DNA from 4 places in the Exiguobacterium sp. s194 genome. Region 4 is predicted to be linked to each of the others. Evidence: riboswitches for the same ligand, from Rfam matches in the RefSeq annotation. Region 4 holds a riboswitch; each other region holds the start of a gene.

Evidence for each region. A riboswitch is a leader RNA that binds a small molecule or an ion and turns the genes downstream of it on or off. The one in region 4 is predicted to bind thiamine pyrophosphate.
Region 1: linked by a shared signal. The riboswitch ahead of thiW (energy coupling factor transporter S component ThiW) and the one ahead of thiT (energy-coupled thiamine transporter ThiT) in region 4 are both predicted to bind thiamine pyrophosphate.
Region 2: linked by a shared signal. The riboswitch ahead of tenA (thiaminase II) and the one ahead of thiT (energy-coupled thiamine transporter ThiT) in region 4 are both predicted to bind thiamine pyrophosphate.
Region 3: linked by a shared signal. The riboswitch ahead of KNP85_RS07650 (YkoF family thiamine/hydroxymethylpyrimidine-binding protein) and the one ahead of thiT (energy-coupled thiamine transporter ThiT) in region 4 are both predicted to bind thiamine pyrophosphate.

Annotation. Positions count from the first base shown of each region.
Region 1 covers NZ_JACSLT010000009.1:122,886-126,720, reverse strand. The annotation lists gene KNP85_RS12365 (LTA synthase family protein) at 1-370, opposite strand, end outside; gene KNP85_RS12360 (VOC family protein) at 484-882, opposite strand; gene KNP85_RS12355 (YcxB family protein) at 976-1,476, shown strand; gene KNP85_RS12350 (GNAT family N-acetyltransferase) at 1,458-1,937, shown strand; gene KNP85_RS12345 (hypothetical protein) at 1,932-2,198, opposite strand; gene thiW (energy coupling factor transporter S component ThiW) at 2,262-2,750, opposite strand; TPP riboswitch at 2,815-2,913, opposite strand; gene KNP85_RS12335 (hypothetical protein) at 2,938-3,258, opposite strand; gene KNP85_RS12330 (aminoglycoside phosphotransferase family protein) at 3,301-3,835, shown strand, end outside.
Region 2 covers NZ_JACSLT010000009.1:78,135-81,969, reverse strand. The annotation lists gene pelF (GT4 family glycosyltransferase PelF) at 1-464, shown strand, start outside; gene pelG (exopolysaccharide Pel transporter PelG) at 445-1,893, shown strand; TPP riboswitch at 1,955-2,059, shown strand; gene tenA (thiaminase II) at 2,141-2,815, shown strand; gene thiM (hydroxyethylthiazole kinase) at 2,812-3,600, shown strand; gene thiD (bifunctional hydroxymethylpyrimidine kinase/phosphomethylpyrimidine kinase) at 3,600-3,835, shown strand, end outside.
Region 3 covers NZ_JACSLT010000005.1:118,217-122,051, reverse strand. The annotation lists gene KNP85_RS07660 (ABC transporter ATP-binding protein) at 1-115, opposite strand, end outside; gene KNP85_RS07655 (ECF transporter S component) at 108-683, opposite strand; gene KNP85_RS07650 (YkoF family thiamine/hydroxymethylpyrimidine-binding protein) at 676-1,269, opposite strand; TPP riboswitch at 1,351-1,451, opposite strand; gene KNP85_RS07645 (GTP-binding protein) at 1,513-2,706, opposite strand; gene KNP85_RS07640 (hypothetical protein) at 2,809-3,072, opposite strand; gene KNP85_RS07635 (SMP-30/gluconolactonase/LRE family protein) at 3,085-3,835, opposite strand, start outside.
Region 4 covers NZ_JACSLT010000001.1:275,901-279,735, reverse strand. The annotation lists gene pknB (Stk1 family PASTA domain-containing Ser/Thr kinase) at 1-63, shown strand, start outside; gene rsgA (ribosome small subunit-dependent GTPase A) at 108-992, shown strand; gene rpe (ribulose-phosphate 3-epimerase) at 994-1,650, shown strand; TPP riboswitch at 1,670-1,770, shown strand; gene thiT (energy-coupled thiamine transporter ThiT) at 1,847-2,419, shown strand; gene KNP85_RS01430 (thiamine diphosphokinase) at 2,419-3,006, shown strand; gene rpmB (50S ribosomal protein L28) at 3,065-3,253, opposite strand; gene KNP85_RS01420 (Asp23/Gls24 family envelope stress response protein) at 3,507-3,835, shown strand, end outside.

The DNA of each region.
Region 1 (3,835 bases), on a different contig from region 4:
GGACAGCCGCGTAGACGAGCAAGTCCGTGAACAAGATGAAGTCGGGCGCTTGAATCAGTGTCAGAAAGCCGCCCCCGACGTCTCCCATCTGGCCGATATCAGACAGTAGGGCGGCCGACAGCAAGTTACCGAAATAGCGGTAGTACCAGACGTCCGAGATGAGGAGCGTGCTGTGCAGAAACAGCGACGCGAACAAAATCCAGCGGCGCGTCTGTTGTTTTATGAGTAGCGCCCAACTCGTCATCATCAAGATGGTCGCTAGATTGATGAACAAAAAGCGCAGGTCGAACGCGCTCGCCGTCAACAGACTGAATAGGAACAGCTTGGCGAGGGAGAGCGATAAGTAACTCCAATAATCGAGATATTTCATGAAAGGCCTCCAAACGTTACGGACAAAGTGTGTTCTCTGTCATGTACCTGTTCGAAGACGGCGAAAAACATGAGGGTGTGCGATTTTAGCAATAAAAAAAGCGAGGCAGCGCCTCACTTGATGACAAACGTGTCCCGGAGCTCGATAATCGTGCCTTCCGGGGCTTTTAATTTACTCAAATGACCATCGACGACGAAGTAGATGTTCCCGCCGTGCTTTGGTAGGAACGTTACACCGAGGTCCTCGAGGCGCCGCACTTCTGTTTCGAGGTCATCGACATAAAGCGCGAAGTGGACCGGGCCGGCCACGTGCTTTGAATAAGGCGACAACGTCTCGTCGACTTTTGCCGTTTGAAGCTCGATATAGAAATCGCCAAGTTTGAGCCAGCTGTTGTACGCGCGCGTATGAAAGTCAGGTGACTCTTGGACGAGTTCGAAGCCGAGCGCCTCATAAAATTGTTTGGACGCCTCATAGTCGGGTGTTTGAATACAGATGTGATGGATTTGTTTCATGATGTCACTCCTTTCTTTTAGTTTATCCAATCAACGTCCTGAACGGAACTTTTCTTCATACGAGACGTATAGGACACCGAGGAGGGAATGATGATGAAAATCCAATACGAATTGACAGAAGACGACTATATCCGGTTCAACTTGAGCCATATTAAACGTTCGAAAACAGGAAAGCGGATGATCCTCTTACAGCGAATCATCGGACCACTTATCTTTTTAGGCGCTGCTTTCGTGCTGGCGACGTGGCTCCAAGAGACGGACTGGTGGCTATATGGCATATACGGGGTCGCGAGTATTCTTTGGTTCCTGTATTATCCGAAATACTTTGAACGGCATGTCCGGAAGCAGACGCGGCGTCTCATCGACGAGCGCAGCAACGAAGGCATGATTGGCCCCCACACGATGGATTTGGAGGAGACTGGTCTGCGCGATTTAAATGAGTTCGGCGAGACGCGTGTGTCATGGGCAGGAATCAAGGAAGTCGTCGAGGAGGACGATTATGTGTATCTATACAACTCCTCGGTCAGCGCCTATATTTTGCCGAAGCGCGGACTGGACATGGAAGAGGTGCGCCGATGGCTGCCGATACGCTGACGATTCAACTTGTCGATGACACGAACCGGGAGGCTGTTGTCGCCTTGACCGTCGCTTCTGACCAAGCTCGCTTTATCGAAACAAACGCCGAATCGCTTCGCGAGATGGAAACCGATGTCAAATATGCGTGGCAGTGCTATGCGCTTTGTCGCGATGAGCATTCCGTCGGCTTCATGATGATTGGGGCCGAGAACAAGGTGGAGCGTTACATCTGGCTCGATCGATTTATGATCGATGTGACAGAGCAAGGGAAAGGCATCGGTTCAACATGTTTACAACTTACGATTCAGTGGATGAAAGAACGCTTCGATGTCGATGACCTCATCCTCAGTCTGCATCCGATGAACGAACCGGCGAAACGGTTCTATGCGAAGGGGAGATTTGTCGACAGTGGCCTGATTGATGAGGCGAACGGGGAAGAGATTTGGGTGTATCACGTCAAACAGGGACAGCCGTCATAAGTCGGCCGTCCCTGTTTTCGTCGTCGTTGAGCCTTGAACAGCACTGCCCGCTTTGAAAAAGAGAACGATCGCAGCCACTCCGAAAATCGAGATGAACACGTTTTGGAGCAGCACATCGACGAACATCGGCTCGCTGGAGAACGTGCCCGTCGCAATTTGAGCATTCCAGCGGGTGAACGTGGCGATGCGTTCAAGCGTGTACAAGAGACCGGACATGAACAGGCAAGCGGTGGCAGCCAGTAATAGCGTCAATCGATTCAAGAAATGACCTCCTAATATTTGATATCCTGATTTTACCATTTAATATCAGTGGGAGGGAAGTACTTATCGCTTCGCCGTGAGCGGTCGCAATTGCTTGACCCGAGCCAAGACGATCCAGCCGAGCACGGACCCAGTCACGCTCGAGGCAAGGAAGGCCGGGAAGAAGAACAGCGCCCCGAACTCGGTCCCCATCAACACCTTGGCGTACGGGACGGCGACGAGCGAAGCGATGAGGCCGGTCCCGATGACTTCACCAAATGCGGCGAAGGCTACGCGGTTCGTCCTCATATAAAAGATACCGGCGAGCAGTGCGCCAATCATGCCACCAGGGAACGCGAGGAGCGACCCAGTACCGGTCATGACACGGACGAGTCCGGTCACGAACGCGACGAGAACGGCCCCGATCGGTCCGACGGTGACGGCGGCGATGACGTTCACCATATGTTGAATCGGATAGGCACGGGCGACACCGGTCGGAATCGAGATGAACAGGGAACCGATGACGGCGATGGCGACGAGCATCGCCATCCAAGTGAGTTGTTGAATACGCATAGATAGTCTCCTTTCAAAATGAAAACGCCACTTCTCCAAGTGGAAAAGTGGCGTGGAAAGACAGACGAATCCCACACCACTTCCCTACGCTGGTATGAGCCAGATCAGGTTCGAAGGGTCCGGCGCATGCCGTCTCAGCCCGAAGGCTCCCCTAGTGGTCGTTTATTAACATGAGTATAGCATACCGTCATTTGACGCGGTCGAGCTTTCGTGGTCGGAACGTGACATAGATGATGCCGATGAATAGGCCGTACAACAAAAGGGAGAAGACGAGATTGATCAGCCACGGGAGTGTCCCCATGAACACGGCGACGGACGCGTTTTGAAACCAGACGAGCGAGAGCGACAGCCCGACAAAGCTGAGAACGAGCGTTGTCCAAAAGCCGACAGCTCGGCGCTTGAACAGACGCCAAACGAGCAGCCCGATGGTGAGACTGACGACGGCCGTCGCCCCTAAGTACATATACAAGATGGCATCGACCGGGTATGAGTAATATACAACGTCCATATCGTTTCCTCCTAGGAGATGATGAAAGAAAGGGTGAACAGGATGAGACAGGCAATCCCATGGCGTGACCGATCGTTTCGTGAACGGTTCGAACGATGGATTGAGGCAAACGTGCCGAATGCGAGGTGGCACGTGATCAAAGATACCGATTTGACGTACTTGCTTGTTGGCGCGCTCAATGAGGAACGTTACTACGCCAAAGCGGTGACCGATATCAGCCGCGGCGAGGCCGGATTGTCGGCGTTTCTTGCCGAGCGGTATCCTGATTTCGTGCCTGACGTCATCGCCATCGATTCAGCCCGGAACTGGTTGCTCATGCGAGACATCGGCGGAGACGCGTTACGTGAACGACCGGACGTGAGTCGATACGAAGCGGCGTTGCGTCAATACGCACAGCTGCAGCGACAGGAGATCGACCAGATCGAGACCTACTTGTCTTACGGCATCCCGGACCGCCGACCGGCCAAGTTGAAGGGCGAAATTCGCACGTATTTACCTGAGCTCTGCGCCGGGCTCGAGCAATACAAAGCCGAGGCCGTGCTCGCGCTTCAAGATGAATTGATTGCCATGTGCGATG
Region 2 (3,835 bases), on a different contig from region 4:
TCGACGAGGATGAAGAATATGCGGAAGAGTGCCGTCTGCTCATCGAACAGAGCGGATTGAGCGATTATGTCGAACTGGCCGGGAAAGTGGACGTCCAAACGTATTTGCCGACCTTTGATCTACTACTCCTGACGAGCATCTCGGAAGGGCAGCCGCTCGCGATTCTCGAAGGCATGGCCGCCGGGATTCCGTGGGTCGCCACCGATGTCGGCGCCTGTTCCGAGCTTTTATACGGACGAGCGGATGACCCGTTTGGTCCGGCCGGTTTCATCGTGCCACCGGTTCATCCGGAAGCGGTCGCCGACAAAGTCGAATGGATGATGGATTACCCGCAGGAACGAATGCGGTTCGGCAAGAACGGACGGGAGCGGGTCCGCCAATATTATCGTCTCCAACAAGTCGTGGACCGCTATAAGGCTATCTATGAAGCGAGGAGGGAACAGTATGGCGGGCATCGGGTTTAAGTTACAGAAGTTGTTCCAAGAAGACTACTATTCGTCCCGGCTGAAGGCGTACACGTTCTCCGGCCTCGTCACATCCGGACCGTGGTTGATTGTCATCTTGGTCGTCGGTACGATTCAATGGTTGGCGTTCCAAATGCCGACGTTGTCGCTCGCCGAACGGACGCTCTTCATGATCTCGGTCTCGTACGCGTTCATCTTCTCGCAAATCTTGTTCAGTTTTCAACAGCTCGTCGTCACCCGATACGTGGCGGACTTGTTTTATGAGAAGAAGGCACATGAGATTTTCCCGGTGTTCACCGGGATGCTCAAAGTGACGATTCTCGCGGCAAGCTTGCTGTATAGTATCTTTTGGCTATTGTCGCCGCTCGATTTTCTGTACAAACTGACGTTGTTCGTTTTATTCATGACGATTAACGTCATCTGGGTCATGTTCTTGTTTTTAAGTGCCGCCAAGTATTATCAAGCGGTGGCCTATAGCTTCCTGCTCGGCGGACTTATCTCGGTCGGGAGCGTCTATGCGATTAGCCGTCTCATGGTCGACCCGTCGAGTCTCGAGCTGTTGCTCGGTTTCACGGTCGGGATGATTGTGACGTTGTTCGGGTTGTTCTTCGCGATGCTCCGGACGTTCCCGCTCCGTTACGCGGTGAAAGAGTTCTCGTACTTCAAGTACTTCGACCGCTATCCAGACTTGTTCGCCATCGGCGTGTTGTACGTGCTCGGGATTTGGGTCACGAATTTCATCATCTGGTTCGGTGAAGGACGTGTGATCATCGCGGACTCGTTCTTGTTCAACCCGTATTATGACACGGCCATCTTTTGGTCCTACTTGACGATTATCCCGACGCAGCTCTTGTTCGTCGTCGCTGTCGAGACCCGGTTTTATGAGCGCTACCGTACGTTTTATGGATTGATCAACTACGGTGGGGCACTCCATCAAATCGAGAAGGCGAAACAGACGATGACGTCCGTATTGAAAAATGAGTTGATTCGACTCGCACGGAGCCAAGGCGTGGTGACGCTGTTCGCCATCCTAATGGCGGGCGTGTTCGTCAGTTGGATTGGTGTCCCGGATGAGATCGGTCAAATCTTTCGGATGACGACGCTCGCGGCGTTCGCGAATGCGATGATTCTCATCTTGACGTTGTTGTTGCTCTATTTCGAGGACCGGCGCGGGGCGTTGTTCGTCAACATCTCGTTCTTCACGTTGAACGCGTTGTTCACGTTACTGCTCTTGCCGCGCGGCATCGATTGGTACGGTGTCGGCTTTGCCGTCAGCACGACGATCACGTTCTTCTTGGCCGGCCTGCGTTTGATTTATTATATGGGCAAAGTTGATTATTACGTGTTCGCCGCCTCAAACCGGCGCAAGCTCGGCACCGAGCGGTTCTCGCAAATGGGGACGTTGTTGAACCGGCGATTCTCACGATAAAGGGTTTTCAGTACGGAGAAAGACTGATATGATGTGGTCGTAGATGACCGAATTTCATAATGTTTACCACTAGGGGAGTCGCGTGACGCGGCTGAGATGGACGAGGTCCAGACCCTTTGAACCTGATCTAGTTCACGCTAGCGTAGGGAAGTGGGCGAACCGATTGTTTTCGTACACTTTGTGTAAATCCGACGCCGCTTCCGTTATGGAAGGCGGCGTCTTTTTTGATTACAAAGGAGGAGAAAACATGACATTCACCGCACATTTACGACAAGAGGCCGATGCCTTGTTTCAAGCCAGCTTTGACCATCCGTTCGTCCGCGAGCTCGGAACGGGTGAACTCGACGAGGCGAAGTTTCGGCATTACGTCATGCAAGACTCGTATTATTTGAATCAGTTCTCGAAAGTACAGGCGAAAGGCGCGACACTCGCCCCGAACATGGAAGTAGCGAGCCGCTTTTTGACGCACGCGCTCCATACCATCGAAGCAGAGCATGCGCTGCATCGTGAGTTTTTCACCTTGCTCAACGTGACGGAGGCGGAGTGGGCGACGTTTGAGCCGGCCCCGACGGCTTACGCCTATGCGCTCCATATGCAACATGCCGGTCCAACGCTCGGTGACGTGCTCGCAGCAATTTTGCCGTGCTATTGGGTTTATTACGAGATTGGCGAACGCATGAAAGACACGACACCCGACCACCCGATTTATGCGACGTGGATTGCGACGTACGGGTCGGAATGGTTCCGCGACCTCGTCGAGGAACAGATTGAACGGCTCGACGTGCTCGCTGGGCAGGCGACGGCGGAAGAACGGGTCCGGTATCAACAGCTGTTCTTGAAGAGTTGTTATTACGAGCATGCGTTTTGGGAGATGGCGTGGACGCTCGAGTCGTGGGATTTACCGGCGGGGGTGACACGATGAAGCGCGACTTATGGGACAAAGTCAGAGCCGAACGGCCACTCATCCACAACATCACGAATATCGTCGTCGCCAACTTTTCAGCGAACGGGTTGCTCGCCATCGGGGCGGCCCCGGTCATGGCGTCCGCGGTCGAAGAAGTGGCCGAGATGGCGTCTTTAAGCGATGCGCTCGTGCTCAATATCGGTACACTCGATGCAATGACGGAACGTACGATGATTCGAGCCGGACAGGCGGCGAATCAAGCAGGTAGTCCGATCGTCTTCGATCCGGTTGGTGTCGGGGCGACCTCATTTCGGCGCGACGTCGCCCAGGCGATTCTGCAATCTGTCCGTGTGACGGTCATCCGTGGGAATGCCGGAGAAATCGCGACATTGATTGGTCTCGACGCGGCGGCGCGCGGCGTTGACGCTGGGGAAACGCGGGATGATTTGAATCACATCGCGCGTGAAGCGGCTAAGCGCTACAACTGTGTCGTTGCCGTGACCGGAGAGACGGATATCGTCAGTGACGGGGACGTGACGATTGAAATTAAAGGCGGCACTGGCGCGATGGCCCGGACGACAGGGACCGGTTGTTTACTGAGTGCGGTCGTCGGTGCGTTCCTTGCGGTCGAACGGGATGCGGTTACGGCCACGGCGACAGCGCTAGCCGGTTATGCCCGGTGCGGGGAACTCGCTACCGCTTTGGCCGACGGGCCGGGTGACTTCCCCGTTCACTTCTTGAATGAGCTCGGCAAGATGACGGCGGTCGAGTTGCCGAGTGACCGCATCGAGGTGGTGTCATGATACGGCAGCAAGTGTTGACGATTGCCGGTTCGGATTCGGGCGGTGGCGCTGGCATTCAAGCTGATTTGAAGACGTTTCAGGAGCTCGGTGTGTTCGGCACGAGCGTCTTGACGGCCGTCACGGCCCAAAACACGCGTGGGGTGCATGGGGTCGAGGCGGTGTCACCGGAACTCGTGACGCAACAACTCGATGCAATCGGTTCAGACTTTACGATTGCGGCGTGCAAGACCGGGAT
Region 3 (3,835 bases), on a different contig from region 4:
ACCCGCTCGCCCCCGTGATGAGTGTCCTCCCAGCCGTTAATTGAAGCGTGATATCCGTCAATACTTCGCGCTGTTTTTCCGGATAGCGGAATGACAGCTGTTCTGCCTCAACCATGCACACGTCCCTGACGCGCGATGGCATACCCTTCGAGCGCACCCGTCCGAAGCAACAAGTCGCTTAAAATCTTACCTCCCAGACCGGCAATGAGCATCCCGCTCGTCGCTCGTAACGCGAACATCGTCGCCACGTATGTCGGACTGAGGGCAGCGAGTCCACCCATGACGTACGTATACGCGAAACTAGTCGCAGCTGCACCAAATCCGGCCAGCATGAGCACCCAAAGGTCATATCGCTTGTAGCTCGTGACCGCAAACGCTGCTTCAGCACCAAGTCCTTGAATGATCCCGACTAAAATAATACGAGGTCCAATCGCGTTACCAATCATCATCTCAATCGTCGCCGCAAGCACTTCGGACAAGAATGCGGCGCCAGGTCGGCGGATGATATAAGCCGCAATAATCGAGACGATGAACCAAATCCCAAAAATCCATTCGTACGCGATCGGTCCAATCAAGCCAGCCCATAGATTCCCGACATGGACGAACGCCAAATAGACGACAGCGAACACGACCGATAAAATGGCCAACAAGACGATTTCTTTTAACTTCCACGACTTAAGCATGCTGTTGTCCCTCGTGTGACGGGCTGTTCACGCTGAACGTCACCGTCATGACGACGTGGCTCGTCTTCGCACGGACCCGGTCGAACGTCGCCTCGTAAAATGAAAACACCGGTTCGATGTCGCCGTGAATGCCCGAGGCGTAATGCATCGAGTCATTGAAGACGCCACGCTCTTTCGCAAAGGCAATTTCTTCGTAGATGATGTCCATATACTTCGCGTCCCCGAGCGGATAGAGGGCGAACTGGGAAGAGACGTACTGGGTCGATACCGGACCGTTCACAGGATCAGTCGTCACGTCGAGCAGGTTGTCTCCTGCCGTGTCGCCTGGGCAGCCGACCGAGAACGTCCCGCTCATCGACATATGTTCCCCGTTCTTCGACGCATGTGACAAGACGGCTTTGGCCACGTCGAACACATGCTCACTGCGTCCCCGGATGACCGTCGAGACGTCATCGGTATGCCGCCAAACGTTTTGCAAGTTCGTCTCTTTCAATGCCCCTTTGATGACACTCACAAAATCAGATGTCATTGGGCTCAGCGTAAAGCGGAATCCGACGATCGGACTCGTACCACATTGGTTGTTCATGTTCTATTCCCCCTTATTGTATGTACACAAAAAAGCCGCATCCATGAGAATGCGGCCACTCGTCCAATGTAATAATCCATTAGAAAAAGTGCCACACTTCCTCACGCCGGTATTACCCGGATCGAGTCATAAGGGATTGGAGCCATGCTCACATCTCAGCCGAAGCACCCCTAGTGTAGTCCAATGTATGCGGTTATCTATGCAACGAGAAGTATAGACGACCGCTCCGAATTTGTAAACGGTTTATGTGAAAGTCACGATACCGTTCCCCGGAAGCGTGTCCTGCAACGTCGTCCAATCGAGCGCCATCTCCTCATCCGTCAACAGACACGCGTCGAGTCCGGCCTCGATGACCGCACGCTCCATCCGCTGCCCGATCAAGACGAGCTCCGTCTGACGGTCCCCGTACGGCTCGACGTAGTCGGCGGCGAGCTCAGGTTCTGCCGTGAACATGAGACTCCGCTCTTCCTCCGGCAGCGTCGCGAGCCAACGTCCCGCGTGTTCGAGCGTCGATGCGTACCCCGCTTGCGAGAACAGGCAGGCGATGTCGTTCCGGGAGGCGATCCATAAGAAACCTTTGGCGCGGACGACTTGATCCGGGAACGCCTCGATCCAGGCGTGGAGCCGCTCCGGATGAAACGGACGGCGGCGGCGATAGACGAACGAACTGATGCCGTATTCCTCCGTCTCTGGTGTGTGTGTCTCGGCCTCTAGTTCTTGAATCCAGCCGGCGGCGTGCATCGCCTGCTCGAAATCGAAAAGATTGACGTCCAACAGCTCCGTCAACTCCACGTTCGCGTAAACTGACGTCAACAGTTTGGCGGTTGGATTGAGCGCCTTCAACAGCCCGGCCATCTCACCGAGTTCTGTCTCGGTCACGCGGTCCGCCTTGTTCAAGACGATGATGTCCGCGAACTCGATTTGGTCGACAAGCAGGTCGACGACCTCGCGGACGTCCGTCTCATCGATGGCCTGCTTCCGTTCATGAAGCGACTCGCCCGAGTTGAAATCTTTCAAGAACCGATACGCATCGACGACCGTCACCATCGCATCGATATAGACACGGCTCGTCAAGTCGATGCCAAGGGCGTCATCGGCGTATGTAAACGTTTGAGCGACCGGAATCGGTTCTGAGATGCCAGATGACTCGATGATAATCCCGTCGAGCTCACGGTCGTTCGTGATGTCCTGTACCGCTTCGAGCAGGTCCTCACGGAGCGTGCAACAGATGCAGCCGTTCGATAGCTCGACCAATTTTTCGTCCGTCCGCGAGAAACCGTTCTGCTCGATCAATCGTTCGTCGATGTTCAACTCGCTCATGTCGTTGACGATGACCGCATATTTCTTGCCGGACCGATTGTTCAACAGATGATTCATCAACGTCGTCTTGCCGCTCCCTAAATAACCGGACAGCACCGTGATTGGAATTCGTTTCATGTATCTTCACTCCTAAATCGTAATCATTACTCTTTAGATAATGACGGGTCACCTTTGTCTTGTCAAGAAAAAACACGCCCGTTCCCGGACGTGTTCCTTTCCCTATTCTTCCAACGCCTTGCGTTCCGCCTCGGAGCGGGGATACGTGTTCGCTTGCCACTCGGCCCGATAAATCGAATCGAGTTGCGTCAGACCGACCTCATCCTCATCCTTATCGGCATCGACACTCGGGGCCTCATCCCAGCGCGGATTCAAATACGTGTGGTCGTCTTCCTGGTTCGAATCCAATAGTTTTTGAATCCCGACCCGGGCCACTGCCGCGAGTGCCAAACCGATGCCTGCACGAACGAGCAATCGCTTCACCATCTCTTTACCTCCTTATCGTCCAAACCGATAGAGCGGCATCCCTTTCACGTCTGTATCGATTTTAAAGACCGACCCCGCGTCCGGATGGGCTTTGAGTGCCTCGTCATCCATTCCTTCACGAGCCGTCGTGATGGCGAGTTGGTTCAAGTCGTCACCGACGAAACAGCACGATGTGACGTTCGGGGCCGGCACGAGCACCTCGAGCACTTTTTCACCCGTCTCCGGGTTCCAGCGCGAGACGCGGCCGCCGGCGAAGTGTGCAATCCATAAGAACCCTTCCTCATCGGACGTCATGCCGTCCGGGAATCCTTCCTCGACGGTGAAATCGATGATGGCCTCCCCTTCGCCGAGCGTACCCGTCTTCAAGTCAAAGGCGTATTTACGGACCGTCTCGGTCGGTGTATCGATATGATAGAACGTCGAATGGTCGGGTGACCATGTCAGTCCGTTCGATAATGTCAACTCGCTCAACATGACCTCGGTCGTGCCGTCGCGATTCAGGCGGTATAGTGTCGCTTGTTCCGCCTCGTCTTCAAGATGGAGCGTGCCGGCGAAGATGCGTCCGTACGGGTCGGCTTTCCCGTCATTGAAGCGGAGCTTTCCTTCCGGGTCGTCGAGTTCGACGATTTTATCGAGCTCTTTTGACGTCTCGTCCCACTCATAAATCCCGTCTTTCAAGCCGACGACGACGCCGTCCGTCACTTTCGGGACCGCGAACCCGATCTGTTGTCCCATATCGAACGACGACAATTCATCTTCCTTC
Region 4 (3,835 bases):
GTCGACGGGGAAGTCGTCCGGACGGATACGGTGACGTACGCACAAGCAAAAGATTCACAATGAAGAGGTGGCGCGCGCGTCGCCTCTTTTTCTAAGGAGGTCATAGGATGAAAGGTACGATTATTCGATTACAAGGCGGGTTTTATGATGTCATGACGGAAGAGAAACAAGAGATCCGTTGTCGCGCCCGCGGCAATTTCCGCAACCGGAACATCTCGCCGGTCGTCGGCGACGATGTCGATATTCAAGACCAAGGGGACGGCACAGGCTATATCTTGGCCGTCGATGAGCGGTCGAACCATCTCGTCCGCCCGCCGATCGCTAACATCGATCAAGCGTTCTTGCTGTTCTCGGTCAAGGAACCGGCATTCTCGTTCCATCTGCTCGACCGTTTCCTCGTCTTAATCGAATCGAAGCAAGTCCATCCGATTATTGTCTTAACGAAAATGGACTTGTTGACGGAGTCGGAACTCGAAACGATTCAAGCGGCAGCGGCCTTATATCGGTCAATCGGCTATGAGGTCATCGAGACGTCGACGGAGACCGGGTCGGGGATTGAACAAATTCGTGGGTCGTTTAAAGAGAAGACGAGCGTGTTTGCCGGACAGACCGGAGTCGGCAAGAGTTCGCTCTTGAACGCGGTCGCGCCGGAACTAGAACTCGCGACCGGGAAAATCTCGAAGTCGCTCGGCCGAGGCAAGCACACGACGCGTCACGTCACGCTCATCACGCTCGCTGACGGGCTCGTCGCTGACACGCCTGGTTTCTCAAGCCTCGAGTTCCCAGAAGAACTCGAAGTCGAGGAGATGCGCTGGTGCTTCCCTGAGTTCGTCGAGCGGCACGACGACTGTAAGTTCCGAGGCTGTGCCCATTTGAACGAACCGGGTTGTGCCGTCAAAGCGGCCGTCGAGGCGGGAGAAATCGCTTCCACCCGTTATGAGAATTATGTTACGTTTATGGCAGAGTTAAACGATAGACAACGGAGGTACTGACATGATTAAAATTGCACCCTCGATTTTAGCGGCGGACTTCGCCAACCTAGAGGCAGAAGTGAAGGCGGTCCAAGAGGCCGGCGCGGATTATATCCATTTTGACGTCATGGACGGTCAATTCGTCCCGAACATCTCGATCGGTCTCCCGGTGCTCGCGAGCTTACGGAAGAAGTCGGACATGGTGTTAGACGTCCACTTGATGATCGACCAACCGGAGCGCTTCGTCGAAGACTTCATCAAGGCGGGAGCGGACATCGTCACCGTCCACGTCGAAGCGACGAACCATTTGCATCGCGTGCTTCAACAAATTAAGGCGGCCGGAGCCAAGTGTGGCGTCGTTCTCAACCCGCATACGCCGCTGTCATTGATTGAACACGTGCTCGGTGACGTCGACATGGTACTTCTCATGACGGTGAACCCTGGCTTTGGGGGTCAGAAGTTCATCGAATCGGTCGTGCCGAAAATCGCGGCGTTGAACGAGATGCGCCAAGCGCGCCGTCTCGACTTTGAAATCGAGATTGACGGCGGCGTCAACGCGGAGACTGCGAAATTATGTATCGATGCCGGTGCTGACGTGCTCGTGGCCGGCTCGGCCATCTATAACGAGCCGAGCTATAAAGATGCAATCGATAGCATTCGCAACGCATCTCGTGTATAATCGTCCATAGAACAACAAATATTGTCGCAAGGGGTGTCACATTCTGTGGCTGAGAGGCATACGCTAACCCTTTGAACCTGTTCCGTTCACACGGACGTAGGGATGTGGCGAAAATGCACGTTGCTACTCGATAGCAGCATGGCGTTTACGTCATGCTGCTTTTTGTCGTTCGCTCATATTTTAAGGAGGGAAATAGATGAAACAACGTTTAAAATTACAGGCGCTCATTGAAATCTCATTGTTCGCCGCACTCGGTTTGATTTTTGATTTGCTCATCCCGTTCCGGATGCCGCAAGGCGGGTCAATCAGCTTGGCGATGTTGCCGATTTTCGTCATGGCGTATCGTCACGGTTTGAAAGGCGGACTTGCGACCGGTGCACTTGTCGGAACGCTGCAACTGCTGTTCGGGGCCTATATCTTCACGCCTGTCCAGTTCCTGCTCGACTACACGTTCGCTTACGGTGTCGTCGGGATGGCGGGACTGTTTGCTGGTCAAGTGAAACGAGCCGCCAAGGATGAGGCGAAAAAGACGCTCGTCGTTTATTTGGTGCTCGGCGCGCTCCTCGGTTCACTGCTTCGTTACGGCGCCCACGTCTTGTCGGGGATCGTCTTCTTCGCCGAATACGCGGAAGGTCCGGTCGTCGCCTACTCGTTCGCCTATAACATGACGTACATGCTCCCGTCCTTCCTCGTGTCGGCCGTCGTCCTCGTCCTCTTGTTCGTCTCGGCGCCGCGCTTCGCGACGCTCGCGACCCGGGACGTCCGCTAATGCGGGTGTTGATTGTGGCGGCCAGCCCGGAACCAATCTCGGGACTCCCGCGTGACGTCGATTACATCATCGGCGTCGATGGGGGGTACGAGACACTGTTGAACCACGGGCTGAACCCAGATCTCGTCGTCGGCGATTTCGACTCCTTCACGGGCGAAGTGCCGATCGACGCCGTCCGCTATCCATCTGAGAAAGATGTGACCGACCTCGAGATCGCTCTCGAGGCGGCACGGGGGCATGGCGCGACGGAGATGATTGTCTACGGTGCGCTCGGCGGCCGGCTCGATATGACGCTCAGCAATATCGGTCTGCTCGAGGCGTATCCGGAGATGCGTCTCGTCACGGCAGGGCAGACGGTACGACTCGTCGGGTCGGGACGCTATGAACTCCCGCGTCAAGACGGTCACTATTTGTCGCTCATCCCATGGAAGCAGGCGAACGTGACCATCCGCGGCGTCAAATATCCGCTCGACCGTCACGATGTCGTCAGCCATGAGGCGCTCACCATCTCGAACGAATGGGACGATGAAGCGGCGGATTTGATCGTGCACGAAGGCATGGTGCTCGTGCTGTATGTCAAAAAATGAACACAAAAAAATCCCATCGGCGAATGCCGCTGGGATTTATTTCGTTCGTGTATAAAAATTATACGCGTTCAACGAGACCTGATTTAAGAGCGCGAGCTGAAACCCAAACTCGTTTAGGTTTACCGTCAACGAGAATACGAACTTTTTGTACGTTTACACCCCAAGTGCGTTTTGTCTTGTTGAGTGCGTGCGAACGGTTGTTACCTGATTTAGGTGATTTACCTGTTACGTAGCATTTACGTGCCATGCGTTTCCCCTCCTTTTTTATGTGGGTTCGTCCTAATAGACACTCGTTTATATTAGCACGGGTTTTTTCACGATGCAACTAGAAAATCATAGGATGACAAGAAAAAAACTTGACATTACTGGAAAGGATTTTAATAATGAATGAGGGTTACGGCTATAATTGACCGAGTTTATGGAGCAGGTTCTTTTAATAACTAGGTACTTATTGTAGAATGTAGTGAAGGAATCATTCCGAATAAAGGAGGCTACTCCATATGGCAATTGAAATGAAGACAACATATGGCAATATTGACATCACGAACGACGTGGTCGCGACACTCGCAGGCGGTGCGGCGATGGAATGTTTCGGCGTTGTGGGAATGGCGTCTCAAGCTCAATTGAAAGACGGGATCGCAGAACTATTGAAACGTGAAAACTACGCCCGAGGCGTGGTCGTACGTCAAGATGGAGAAGACGTACATATCGACATGCACATCATTGTAAGCTACGGGACGAAAGTGTCGGAAGTCGCATACAACGTGCAAAGCCGTGTAAAATACACGCTCGGTGAAACTTTAGGATTAAACGTTTCGTCGGTAAACAT